4 regions of the Streptomyces sp. NPDC017890 genome follow, and region 4 is predicted to be linked to each of the others. Evidence: riboswitches for the same ligand, from Rfam matches in the RefSeq annotation. Region 4 holds a riboswitch; each other region holds the start of a gene.
What was found. Region 4 has a riboswitch for cyclic di-AMP ahead of ACH4F2_RS17890 (transglycosylase family protein). Riboswitches for the same ligand answer to the same signal wherever they lie in the genome.
Positions count from the first base shown of each region.

Region 1: linked by a shared signal. The riboswitch ahead of ACH4F2_RS03565 (transglycosylase SLT domain-containing protein) and the one ahead of ACH4F2_RS17890 (transglycosylase family protein) in region 4 are both predicted to bind cyclic di-AMP.
Region 2: linked by a shared signal. The riboswitch ahead of ACH4F2_RS20410 (M23 family metallopeptidase) and the one ahead of ACH4F2_RS17890 (transglycosylase family protein) in region 4 are both predicted to bind cyclic di-AMP.
Region 3: linked by a shared signal. The riboswitch ahead of ACH4F2_RS34765 (peptidoglycan DD-metalloendopeptidase family protein) and the one ahead of ACH4F2_RS17890 (transglycosylase family protein) in region 4 are both predicted to bind cyclic di-AMP.

Region 1 covers NZ_JBIRHU010000002.1:151,085-154,260, reverse strand. The annotation lists gene ACH4F2_RS03570 (polyprenyl synthetase family protein) at 50-1,060, opposite strand; cyclic di-AMP (ydaO/yuaA leader) riboswitch at 1,749-1,916, shown strand; gene ACH4F2_RS03565 (transglycosylase SLT domain-containing protein) at 1,922-2,422, shown strand; gene ACH4F2_RS03560 (HAD family hydrolase) at 2,637-3,176, opposite strand, start outside.
Region 2 covers NZ_JBIRHU010000015.1:15,029-18,204, forward strand. The annotation lists gene ACH4F2_RS20405 (PrsW family intramembrane metalloprotease) at 1-38, shown strand, start outside; gene ACH4F2_RS20410 (M23 family metallopeptidase) at 171-1,202, opposite strand; cyclic di-AMP (ydaO/yuaA leader) riboswitch at 1,214-1,370, opposite strand; gene ACH4F2_RS20415 (PP2C family protein-serine/threonine phosphatase) at 1,615-2,805, opposite strand; tRNA gene ACH4F2_RS20420 (tRNA-Met) at 3,001-3,074, opposite strand; partial or broken gene ACH4F2_RS20425 (dihydrofolate reductase family protein) at 3,145-3,176, opposite strand, start outside.
Region 3 covers NZ_JBIRHU010000054.1:3,348-6,523, forward strand. The annotation lists gene ACH4F2_RS34760 (SGNH/GDSL hydrolase family protein) at 38-823, opposite strand; gene ACH4F2_RS34765 (peptidoglycan DD-metalloendopeptidase family protein) at 1,025-1,966, opposite strand; cyclic di-AMP (ydaO/yuaA leader) riboswitch at 1,971-2,128, opposite strand; gene ACH4F2_RS34770 (tyrosine-protein phosphatase) at 2,552-3,176, shown strand, end outside.
Region 4 covers NZ_JBIRHU010000012.1:148,127-151,302, forward strand. The annotation lists gene ACH4F2_RS17880 (cytochrome P450) at 1-448, shown strand, start outside; gene ACH4F2_RS17885 (transglycosylase family protein) at 594-1,637, shown strand; cyclic di-AMP (ydaO/yuaA leader) riboswitch at 1,821-1,987, shown strand; gene ACH4F2_RS17890 (transglycosylase family protein) at 1,991-2,725, shown strand; gene eno (phosphopyruvate hydratase) at 2,983-3,176, shown strand, end outside.

The DNA.
Region 1 (3,176 bases), on a different contig from region 4:
GTACGGCGGCGGCCCCCCTGATGCGGGCCCGCGGGAGCCCGGGGAGGACTCAGCCGGCCCGGTGCACCACGGCGTCGCACAGCTCCACCAGCGCGGCCTTCGCCTCACACTCCCTGAGCGGAGCCAGCGCCGCCCGGGCGTCCTTGGCGTACCGGACCGTGTCCCGTCGCGCCTGCTCCAGCGCCGGGTGGGCGCGCAGCAGCCGCAGCGCCTCCGCGTGCCGCGCGTCGTCGCTCAGGTCGGAGTCCAGCAGCTCGCACAAGGCGATGTCCTCGGCGAGCCCCAGCCGGGCCGCCCGCTCGCGCAGCCGCAGCACCGGCAGGGTCGGGATGCCCTCGCGCAGGTCGGTCCCGGGCGTCTTCCCCGACTCCTGGGAGTCGGAGGCGATGTCCAGGACGTCGTCCGCGAGCTGGAAGGCCACGCCGAGCCGCTCGCCGTACTGGGTCAGCACGTCCACGACCGTCTCGTCGGCGCCGGACATCATCGCGCCGAACCGGCAGGAGACCGCCACCAGCGATCCCGTCTTGCCGCCCAGCACGTCCAGGTAGTGGTCCACCGGGTCCCGGCCGTCCTGCGGCCCCGCCGTCTCCAGGATCTGACCGGTGACGAGCCGTTCGAACGCCAGGGCCTGCACGCGGACCGCCTCGGGCCCGAGGTCGGCGAGGATCTGCGAGGCGCGGGCGAACAGGAAGTCGCCGGTGAGGACCGCGACCGAGTTGCCCCAACGGGTGTTGGCACTGGCCACGCCACGGCGCACGGCTGCCTCGTCCATGACGTCGTCGTGGTAGAGGGTGGCGAGGTGGGTCAGCTCCACGACGACGGCCGAGGGCACGATGCCGGGGGCATAGCGGTCGCCGAACTGGGCCGAGAGCATCACCAGCAGTGGCCGGAATCGTTTGCCGCCGGCCCGCACCAGATGCTGGGCGGCCTCCGTGATGAACGGAACCTCGCTTTTGGTTGCCTCAAGCAACCCTTCCTCGACAGCAACCAATCCGGCCTGGACATCGGCTTCCAGAGCCTGGTCCCGCACGCTCAGCCCGAACGGCCCGACGACGGTCACGAGGGGTCTCCTGTCTGCTGGTGTCTACTGGCGATTACCTGGTTTGTCGATAGGTCGCTGCCACCACTCAAGTCAGCGTATCCGGTCACCTTTCGATCACCGCTAGCGCCCACCGTTACAGGCTGGTCGGTATCGGATCATGCACAGTATGTTTTTGATCAGGTGATATGAGCAGGTATTGATCGACATCGCCAGGGCCGGAACCCGCCACCGAAGATCACATCACCCCTCCCAACGGCTCGCACGCCGAATACGTCACCCACTCGGCCCACTGCGCCCCCACCCCGAACGGATGCCCCCGCAGTGCGCGGAAACACCGGTCCGGGCGGGGTCGCGCACGGGGCACGCACGGCGATGGGCCCGCCCGGTCGCCGATCGGCACCCGAAGACCTCCCCACCGACGGCCGATTGGCCCCAATCATCCCTAATGCCCGATTCACCCCTCTTGACGGAGCGGGTGAGTTGGCTCACTCCTCCACACCCGCAGGCAACCCCGCCGCCGGCTGCGCCCTCCCTTTGCCCCGCAAGCCAGTTGAGCCTTGGCAGCCGCAAAGGATCAAGTACCCCAAACCCCCCAGACCAAGGTCAACAGGCGCGTTGGGTGATTCCTGCACTTGTTTCGGACATGTGCTGTCGCATACGTTCCCGGCCTGTCGGGTGGACGCCGAATCCTGCCACCGCCCGAACGCACAGTCATCCGCCAACAAACTCGCAGGCAGGAGCGGGGGACCCAGGTAAGCCGCCGCACCGGTCACCACCGGAGCGGCTCGGGGTGAAGCCGTGCCCGTCAGGGCCCGGCCGGGCACCTCCCCGCCCGAACCCGACAGCTCACCTCGCAGGCGTAAGGAGAGGGACTCACACATGTCTGCCAACGGTCAGAACCGTCACGCCCGGACCAGCCGCCTCGCCCGCAAGCTGGCCGTGGCCGGCACCGGCGCCGCCGTGCTCGCCCTGCCGATCATCGGCGCCACCAGCGCGTCCGCGGCCACCCCGGCCGCCACCACGACCGCCGCGACCGCCACCGCCGCGGCGACGACGTACCCGGACAACCTCGACGGCTGGATCCGGGAGTCGCTCGACATCATGGCCCAGCACGGCATCCCCGGGACGTACGAAGGCATCCACCGCAACATCATGCGGGAGTCGTCCGGCAACCCGCTCGCCATCAACAACTGGGACATCAACGCCATCAACGGCACCCCGTCCAAGGGCCTGCTCCAGGTGATCGCCCCGACCTTCGAGGCGTACCACGTGCCCGGCACCTCCTGGGACCCGTACGACCCGGTCGCCAACATCACCGCGGCCTGCAACTACGCGGCCGACCGGTACGGCTCGATGGACAACGTCTTCGGCGCGTACTGAGCCGCGACGGCTGAGTCGGCACCGGCTCGCCCGTACCGCCTGAACCGCGACGGGCGAGCCGTACCGACTGCCCGTACCGACTGGGCCATCACGGCCGAGCCGTACCGACTGCCCGTACCGACTGGGCCATCACGGCCGAGCCGTACCGACTGCCCGTACCGACTGAGCCATGATGGCTGAGCCGTACCGACTGGGCCGTGGTGGCTGAGCCGTACTAAGGGGCTCCGAAGATCCGCTCGAGGACGACGGCCACGCCGTCGTCCTCGTTCGTCGTGGTGACCTCGTCGGCCACCGCCTTGAGTTCGGGGTGGGCACCGGCCATGGCGACACCGTGGGCGGCCCAGTCGAACATGGGGATGTCGTTGGGCATGTCCCCGAAGGCGATCGTCCGCCGCCGGCTCAGCCCCAGACGCTCGGCGGCCAGCGCCAGGCCGGTCGCCTTGGTGATGCCGCACGGCTGGAGCTCCACCGTCCCCGGCCCCGACATGGTGACCGTCGCGAGGGAACCCACCACCGCGCGCGCCGTCGACGCCAACTCGTCGTCGGACAGCTCGGGGTGGCGCAGCAGGACCTTGCTGATCGGTGTGCTCCAGAGTTCGTCGCGCCGCTCGACCCGCACCGCGGGCAGCGTCGGGTGGGGCATCAGGTACCCCGGCTCGATGAGGGTGAGGCCGTCGACGCCGTCCTGGTCGACCGCGGCGTGCACCTGCCCGACCTCGGCCTCGATCTTGCCGAGCGCGGTCTCGGCCAGTTC
Region 2 (3,176 bases), on a different contig from region 4:
CGTACAGCCCGTACGAACCGGCGAACCGGCAGCCCTGACGTCGGGGGGTTGCCGTCAGGACCGCCGGGGACCAGCAGGATCAGCGGGTATCAGCGCGGATCAGAGGGGACGGGTGGGACGGGCGGCGCGGGAGGCGACGCCCGGACTCACGCGAGAGGCGAGGCTCGGACTCAGGGAGTGAGGCCCTTGCTCTGCAGCCACGCCATCGGGTCGATGCCGCCGCCGTCGGCCGTGTGGACCTCCATGTGGAGGTGGGCGCCGGTGACGTTGCCCGTGGCGCCGACGCGACCGATGACGTCACCGGTGGCGACCTTCTGGCCGACGCTGACGCTGATGGAGGACTGGTGGGCGTACCAGATCTCGGTGCCGTCGTCGAGGGTGAGCACGGTCTTGTAGCCGTACGACCCGTCGTAGCCGGCCGACGTGATGGTGCCGCTGTGGACCGCCTTGAGCAGCGTGCCCGTGGGGGCGGCGAAGTCCAGTCCGGTGTGGTAGCCGGAGGACCAGTAGGCGCCGGCCTGGCCGAAGCTGGAGGAGATCGTGTAGGAGGAGGTCGGCAGGGTGTACTGCCTGGCCAGCTTCGCGAGCCGCTCGGCCTCGGCCTTCTTCGCGGCCTCCTCCTCCGCCTTCTTCTTGGCGGCGGCGGCCTTGGCCTGGGCCTCCTTCTCCGCCTCGGCGGCGGCTTCCGCGGCCTTCTTCTCGGCCGCGGCGGCGGCTTCGGCGGCGGCCTTGCTCTCCACCTGGGCCTGCTGCTGCTCGGCCTGCGCCATGATCCGGGCCCGCAGCGTCTCACCGGCGTCGCCGGTGTCCTCGGAGGTGTCGGCGGAGACCGTGGCGATGCCGCTGAGCGGGGTGGCGGAACCCTCGGGTTCCGGCTCCTCGTCGTCGGAGATGAGCGAGCCGACGTTCGGCATGTCCGGCATGGAGATCGACACCGGCGGCTTGCCGGTCTGCGCGGTGGCCATGCCGCCGGCGCCGACTGCGGCTATGACACCGACGCCGAGGACGGTGGAGCTGCGGGCGAGTCCGCCGCGCTGCTTGGCGACGCGGTGCCGGCCGCGTACGGGACGGATGGATTCCGCGGTGGGATTCCACTCCTCCCAGGGGCCCTCTTCGGCGCGGTGGCCGTCGTAGCCGAAGGTGTCGGTGTCGTGCTGGTTCGGCACGAACGGGGCCTCGGGGGCAGGCCGGTTGGACGCCACGTGGGCGTACTCCTTTCCTTCCTTTCGCCTACCGGGTTAGCTGACGGGTTCGGAGCAGGAAGGTCTCCTACGCGCGTATATCCGCCGTGTCTCCACGGCGTCATACGCCCGATTCACCCCAATGTGGTGGTTCCCCGGTTCCCTTGCGGGATTCGGCGCGTGCGCACGGAGCCGCCTTCTGTGACGGCTGGGACGACCGCGCTGCGTTATCGAACGTTAATAGACGCGAGGCTCGGATACCAAGCGGTTCCTCTTGATCATTAACGAATCCGGCCGGGATGTACGCCTCACAGAAGGCCAAAGCGGGGCGAGTTGACCCCGTCTCAGTATTCCCCCTCTGGCCACAACTTTCTGATGGTGTGTCAGTTGTTATGCGGAGGGCGGTCGATCCGTCACGCCCGGTGACTTCGGTCTAGGGTCGTCGTACGGCGAGCAGTGCCATGTCGTCGGCCATGCCGCCCCCGGAGTGCCGGCGCACGTCGTCGGCGAGGGTGCCGAGCAGTTCCGCCGGATGCCGGAAGACGCAGCCGGCCAGCCGCGTGTACGGGTCGTAGAACTCGCCCTGGGTGTCACGGGCTTCGGACACTCCGTCGGTGTACAGCAGCAGCGTGGCCCCGCCGGGGAATTCGGCCTCCTCCGCGCGGTCGGGCCACACGCCGAGTTCGCCCATGCCGAGCGGCAGCGCCGACTCCCGGGCGGACAGCGGGCGCAGGGTGCCGTCGGCGTACAGCAGCAGGGGCGGCGGATGGCCGCGGTTGACGATGCGGACGACCCCGTCACCGTGCGGGAGTTCGGCGAGTACGGCGGTGGTGAATCCCTCGAAGGCGTCCAGTCCGTCCCGGCGGGACCCCTCGCGGGCCAACGCCCGCTCCAGCCGCTGCGCCACCGCCTCCAGCGTCGCCTCCTGCTCGGCGGCCTCCCGGAAGGCGCCGATCACGACGGCGACGGCGCCCACCGCGCCCATGCCCTTGCCGCGCACGTCCCCGACGATGAGCCGGATACCGCGCGCGCTGTCCTGTACGGCGTAGAGGTCGCCGCCGATGAAGGCGTCGGCCTGTGCGGCCTCGTAGCAGGCGGCGATCTCGAAGCCGCCGATCCGTTCGGCGGGCTCGGGCAGTACGGCGCGCTGGGCGGCCTCGGCGATCTCGCGCACGGAGACGAGGCGCTCGCCGGTGCGGCGGACGAAGCCGTTCACGAGGACGGCGAGCACGGCGACCGTCGCGATGGTGATCAGCTCGGTGAGGGAGTCGACGTAGTGGATGACGCCCTTGCTCAGTTGCAGCCCGACGACGGCGGCGACCACGGCGACACCGGTGAGCGCCGTGCCGCGCCGTGAGTAGATCGGGGCGGCCACCAGGGGCGCGGCCGTGTAGAGGGGGCCTGCGGTGAAGTACCTCGGGGTGAAGAGGTCGTACAGGATGGCGACGACGATCAGCAGCACGGGGAGCAGGCGTACGAAGGTCCGCCCGTACGAGGTCCGCCACCGCCGCGGTGGCCCCTCGGCCGACGGCACGAGTTCCGCACCGCCGCCGAGCCCCGGGTCCGGCACGGGGTCGCCGGGGAGCCGGCCGCCGGCCCTGGCGTACGCCCCCTCGTCGTCCACGTCACCTGGCCGCACCACTCGTCTCCCGCCACCCCGCACGTCTGCGCCGCTTGCCGTCCCGTCCTCCAGATTTCCCGGAGCGGGGGCGGGGGGCGAGCCGTGGGGGCCGGACGGGTGACGGAGCGGGTGCATGTGTCGCGAACGCGAACGCACCGAAGGCCGGAATCCTCATGGATTCCGGCCTTCGGTCTTCAGTAGCGGGGACAGGATTTGAACCTGCGACCTCTGGGTTATGAGCCCAGCGAGCTACCGAGCTGCTCCACCCCGCGTCGTTGTGTCTTTACTGTACTTCATCCCGGGGGTGGAATGCACATCCGTATCTCCCCGCCTCTCCCGCTGCCCCTCCAGATGGCGGTTCGGTGCCTTCGCGC
Region 3 (3,176 bases), on a different contig from region 4:
GCCCGCCCATCCACGCCCCGCCGTCCACGTCCCGTCGTCAGGCCACCGCCGAGATCCGCATCTTGATGTCGTCCGGCGACAGCGTCCCCTTGGCCGTCACGTGGTCCCCCGACGACTCCCCGCGCAGCCGGCGTCCGATCCACGGCACCAGGTACTCGCGTGCCCAGTGCACGTCGTCCCGCCGTACGTGGAGGGTGCCGCGGGGCGGCAGCTGCGGCCAGGCCTGGTCCGGGTCGGCCGGCACCCGCAGGCCGAGGGCCTGACCCGCGCGCAGCGCCACGCGCGTGTGGCCCTCGGGCGACAGGTGCAGCCGGTCGGCGTCCCACGCCCTGCGGTCCTGGACGCTCCGGAGCGACCACAGGTCGAGCACGGGGCAGCCGTGGCGGTCGGCGACGGCGCGGACGTGCCCGTTGTACGTGGCGATCTTGCCGCGCAGATGCTTGAGGACGGGCACCCCACGGGTGTCGAAGCCGGTCGTCACGAGGACGGTGCCGGCCACGGCGGTCAGCGCGGCCACCGCCCGCTCGAACCGCTCCGCCACCTCGTCGGGATCGGTGCCGGGCCGGATGATGTCGTTGCCGCCCGCCGCGAAGGAGACCAGGTCCGGCGCGAGTCCGGCGACTCGCGGGATCTGCTCCGCCACGATCTGGTCGAGCAGCCTGCCGCGCACGGCGAGGTTGGTGTACCTGAAGTCGCCCTCGGGGCGTCGGTCGGCGAGCAGTACGGCGAACCGGTCGGCCCAGCCGACGAACGCCCCGTCGGGGCCGGGGTCGCCGACGCCCTCGGTGAAGCTGTCCCCCACCGCCACGTACGACCCGATCACTTCTCTGCTGTCACTCTTCGAATCGTCTGCCACGTCGGCCCATGATTCACCTTGGAATGTGACCTACGCGACCGTAGAAAGGGTTGACGGGCGGTGAGAAAGACCACGCCTAAAGTGTTCACCAATTCAGGAATACACCGAAGGCCGGACCCGGGGATCGGGGTCCGGCCTTCGGTCGCGCGAGACCGCGCCGAACCGTCGTCAGAGAGAGACGCCGTGCGAGCGCAGGTACGAGATCGGGTCCACGTCCGAACCGTAGTCCGGCGTGGTGCGGATCTCGAAGTGCAGGTGCGGGCCGGTCACGTTGCCGGTGGCACCCGAGAGGCCGACCTGCTGGCCCGCCGTCACGGACTGACCGGCGGAGACGGATAGCGAGGACAGGTGGGCGTACTGGGCGTAGTGGCCGTCGGCGAGCTGGATGACGACCTGGTTGCCGTACGCGCCGCCCCAGCCGGCGGAGACGACGGTGCCCGCGCCGACGGCCTTGAGCGAGGTACCGGTCGGGACGACGAAGTCCGTGCCGGTGTGGTAGCCACTGGACCACATGCTGCCGGTCTGGTGGTACGGGGTACCGACGCTGCCGCCGGGGACGGGCGACGTGAAGCCGCTCGTGGCGCCGGCGGACTGGGCGCTCGCGTCCGAGGAGTCCGACGAGTCCGACGAGGAGGTCTTCGCGGCGTCCGACGACTTCTCCGGCGCGGCGGGCTTCTCGGCCGCCGGCTTCTTGGACTCGGTGGAGGAGGACGGGGCCGACGACTTGGCGGCCTGCTCGCCGATCGAGAGCTTCAGGCCGGGGTGGATCATCGACGGGTCCGCGCCGACGGCCTCGCGGTTGTCCGAGTACAGCTTCTTCCAGCCGCCGTCGACGTCCTGCTCGTCAGCGATCTTCGAGAGGTAGTCACCGCTCTTCACGGTGTACGTCCGCGAGTCCGAGTTCTTCTCGGCGCTGTCGCCGGCGGCCTTCTTCGCCGTCGTCGGTATGGACCGCACGGCCTGCTCGGAGACGGACTGCGCGGGAGCGGCGTGGGCAGCGGCGGCGCCCATCAGCGGGAGCGCGAGCGCGGCGCCACCGGTTCCGGCGACGGCGATGGTGCGGGTCAGGCGCATGGCCCTGGTACGGCGGTGCTTACCCTTCGCGGGCATGGCGAGTTCCTCTCCGGCGCCTGCGAGGTGAGCTGTCGGGTGCGAGCTGGAGATGCCCGGCCGCGCCGAGACGCGGCTTTACCCCAAGCCGTTCCGGGAACCGGAACAGGCGGTTGTACCTGTGGGTCCCCCGCTCCTGCCGTGTACGGGTGGTGGATGAGTGCGGGCTCCGGTCGGCGGCAGGATTAGGCGTCCGTCCGGATCGGTGGTGAACGTAAGGGACCGGGGCGCGCAGGGACAAGCGAGGTGTTCCATGGACGGGTGTTCCGATTGATCCTTTACGGGGATTACCGGTCACCCTCCGTCGATTCGCGGAGCGCCGCTTCATGTAAACGGCCTTGAAAACCCGCTGTATTACGTGAACATGATGGGCAACGCACGGTCACGGATATGACGCTGCTCACGCGGCACCTCGCCAGCCCCTGCCATTTCAGCGCTAGTTGGAATTCAGGTGCTAATTCGGACAGAAGTCTTGGAAGTGGCGTAGTCGGGCGGTCGTGACGTCGAGGCCCCAGGGCCGTGCCGTATCGTCGAGTGGCGCCCGTCGGCGAGCAGCGTCGACGGGGCGAAGTGGGAGGAGTCCCCGTGACGCAGCAGGTCCCGTCGACCGAACCCGAGCTGGCCGGTGTGCGCAACTTCCGTGACGTGGGCGGACTGCCGACCGTGGACGGGCGGCGGGTGCGACAGGGGGTGCTGTTCCGCAGCGGTCACCTGGCGCACGCCACCGGGGAGGACACCGCGTTCCTCGCCTCGCTGGGCCTGCACACCGTCTTCGACTTCCGCAACGCGGCCGACCAGAAGCTCGAGGGTCCGGACGTCGAGCTTCCGGGCGTGCGGAATGTGAACCTGCCACTGAGCGATCCGGCCGACGGCGCCGAGTTCTGGAAGATGGTCCGCGACGGCGACCTCGGCCAGCTGCGCGAGATCCTGGCGGGCGGCAAGGGAGCCGACCGGATGATCGGCTCCTACCGCATGATCATCAAGGAGCGCACCGCGGAGCACTCACGGGTGCTGCACGCGCTCGCCGAGGACAGCGTCCCCGCCCTGATGCACTGCGCGGCCGGCAAGGACCGCGCGGGCCTGTCGATCGCCGTCACCCTGCTCGCCCTGGGCGTCGAGCGCGAGGCCGTCGTCGACGACTACCTCAAGTCCAACGCCGCGCACCGCCGCTACAAGGTACGCCGCAGCAGCTCCGCCGCCTCGGCCTACT
Region 4 (3,176 bases):
GCTGGCCACCTGGCGCTTCGCCACCCGGCCGCTCACCATCGCCGGGCAGGAGATCGCGGCCGGCGACCCCGTCCTCGTCGTCCTCGCCGCCGCCGACCGGGACCCGGAGCGGTTCACGGACCCCGACACCCTGGACCTCTCCCGCCGGGACAGCCAGCACCTCGGGTACGGCCACGGCATCCACTACTGCCTCGGCGCCCCGCTCGCCCGGCTGGAGGGGCAGACCGCGCTCGGCACGCTCCTCACCCGCCTGCCGGACCTGCGCCTCGCAGCGGAGCCGGCCGAGCTGCGCTGGCGCGGCGGACTCATCATGCGCGGGCTGCGCACCCTGCCCGTCTCGTTCACTCCGGTCGAGTCGTCGTCGGGCGATGGTCCGTCGTCGTCGGGGTCGGGGTCGGGCGATGGTCCTTCGTGGGCGGGCAAGGGCCCGTCTCCGACGCAAAGGTGACACGCGCTCAACTCTGTGATCTTCACGTGATCTGCGCGGCATGAACTTGTGACAAGCGATCATCTGCCTATACGTTCACGAATCAGCGTGGCGCCCCGAGCATCACCCGTCGCGCGGTCCCCGTTGTCTCGTGAAAGGTCGTCGCATGCTCTCCGGGAACGGTCGTCACCGCCGCCCCCGCCAGGCTCCCGCCCTGGTCGTCGCCGCCGGAGTGACCGGCTCCGCCATCGCGATCCCACTCCTCGGTGCCACCGGCGCCCACGCGGCCGACGGGGCGAACTGGGACCGGGTCGCCGAGTGCGAGACCGGCGGCGCCTGGAGCCAGAACAGCGGCAACGGGTACTACGGCGGCCTGCAGCTGTCCCAGGACGCCTGGGAGCAGTACGGCGGCCTGGAGTACGCACCCAGTGCCGACCAGGCCAGCCGCTCCCAGCAGGTGAGAGTCGCCGAGAAGCTGCACGCGGACCAGGGCATCGCCGCCTGGCCGACCTGTGGTCTGCTCGCGGGCCTGGGCAACGACTCGGCGTCCGTCGGCGGTGGCACGGGTGCGGCGGGTGACGGCTCGTCGGAGGGATCGGACACCTCGGGGACGTCGGACACCCCCGGCCTGACCAGCTCGTCCGGCTCGACGGAGGCGTCCCAGCCGTCGGAGCCGTCCAAACCCACGTCCGAGGCATCCCCCTCCTCCCCTTCCTCCCCGGCCTCGCCCTCCCCTGACTCCTCGTCGGACCGTGGGGACGATACGACCAAGTCCGACACGTCCCCTGAAACCGACCCCAGGAAGAGCACCGGTCCGCGCGACACCGGCGCTTCGCCCACGACCTCTCCGGAGGTCGGCGAATCGGACAAGCCGGGGCAGAGCGAGGGCTCTTCGGCTCTCACCGACACGGACGAGTCCGGCGCGGGCCGGCATCGAGGCGGCAGTGCCGACGAGGGGGTGGCGGACGGCCGCACGGCCGAGTCGTCGGGGCGGCACGCCTCGCGCGGCGAGGGTGAGGCACGCCAGGCCGTGGACGGCTCCTACACCGTGCGCTCCGGCGACAGTCTCTGGGGCATCGCCGACTCCCTCGACGTGGACGGCGGGTGGCATGCGCTCTACGTCGGCAACAAGGAGGTCGTGGGGGCCGACCCGGACCACATCCTGCCCGGTCAGACGCTCACGCTCACGGGCGAAACGGGTGAAAAGTAGAGGGAGTTCACGTCACGGTTAGAGACTCTATGTCCGTTTTGGATCTCGTGAGAGATAGGTCTCAGAAGCCGTGATCGTCTTTGAAAAACCGCGGAGCGCGTGTCTACGGTCATGACCGCTCGCCATCGCGGGCCCCGGCTGCCGCAACGCCGAATCCTGCCAGCGGCCGTCCGGGAACAGTCGTCGCGTCAAGCGCCGAAGGCAGGAGCGGGGGACCCAAGGTAAGTGCCGCGCCGGGCAGTTGAACCGGAGTGGCTAGGGGTGGAGCCGAGTTCCGCGAGGAACCCGGCCGGGCAACTCAACCGGCCCGAACCCGACAGCTCACCTCGCAGGCGTCGGTGAGGGGATCAACCATGCTGTTTTCCGGCAAGGGCAAGCACCGTCGCCCGTCCAAGGCCACCCGCGTCATCGCCGTCGCCGGCGTCACCGGTGCCGCCGTCGCCGCCCCGCTGATGGCGGCCGGCAACGCCTCCGCCGCCACCGCCTCCGAGTGGGACACCGTCGCCCAGTGCGAGTCCGGCGGCAACTGGTCCATCAACACCGGCAACGGTTACTACGGCGGTCTGCAGTTCTCCGCCTCCACCTGGGCCGGCTACGGCGGCACGCAGTACGCCGCCACCGCCGACCAGGCCAGCAAGGCGCAGCAGATCGAGATCGCCGAGAAGGTGCTCGCGGGCCAGGGCAAGGGTGCCTGGCCGGTCTGCGGTACCGGCCTGTCGAACGCCGCGTACACCGGCGGCGGCTCCGGCGAGAGCGAGAGCCAGGGCAGCGGTTCCGCGCAGGGCTCCGGCAGCTCCGAGAGCTCGCAGAGCCAGAGCGGCGGCTCCACCGCCGACCGCTCCACCGAGCAGAAGGCCTCCCGCTCCGACGAGCGCCCGGCCGCCAAGAAGGAGACCGTCACCACCCCGACCGGCAAGAAGGTCGAGAAGGGCGACGGCGAGTACGAGGTCGTCGAGGGCGACACCCTCAGCTCGATCGCCGAGGAGCACGACGTCAAGGGCGGCTGGGCGAAGCTGTTCAAGCTGAACGACGACATCGTCGACGACGCCGACCTGATCTACCCGGGCCAGCAGCTGCACCTGAAGTAAGCGGCGGCCCCCTTGCTCCCGCCCCGGTGCGTGTTCCCCCGTACGCACCGGGGCGGGTTTTTCACGCCCCGAATCCGGACCGGTTTCCGGAAACGTCTTTGTTCCGTTCGGAAACAATTTACTCTCGGTTCTGTCCAGCGGGTGGGCGATCGGCTGGCCGATCGCCCGGAGCCGGTTAGGCTCGGTCCCGCAGAGCCGCTGCGGTCCTGTGGACCCGCGCGTCACACCGAAGCGTCACATTGAAGAAGGAGATGCTCGTGCCGTCCATCGACGTCGTCGTAGCCCGGGAAATCCTGGACTCCCGAGGCAACCCCACGGTCGAGGTCGAGGTCGGCCTCGACGACGGCAGCACGGGTCGTGCCGCCGTTCCGTCCGGCGCCTCAACGGGCGCCTTCGAGGCCATCGAGCTCCGTGACGGCGACCCGGGCCGCTACCTCGGCAAGGGCGTCGA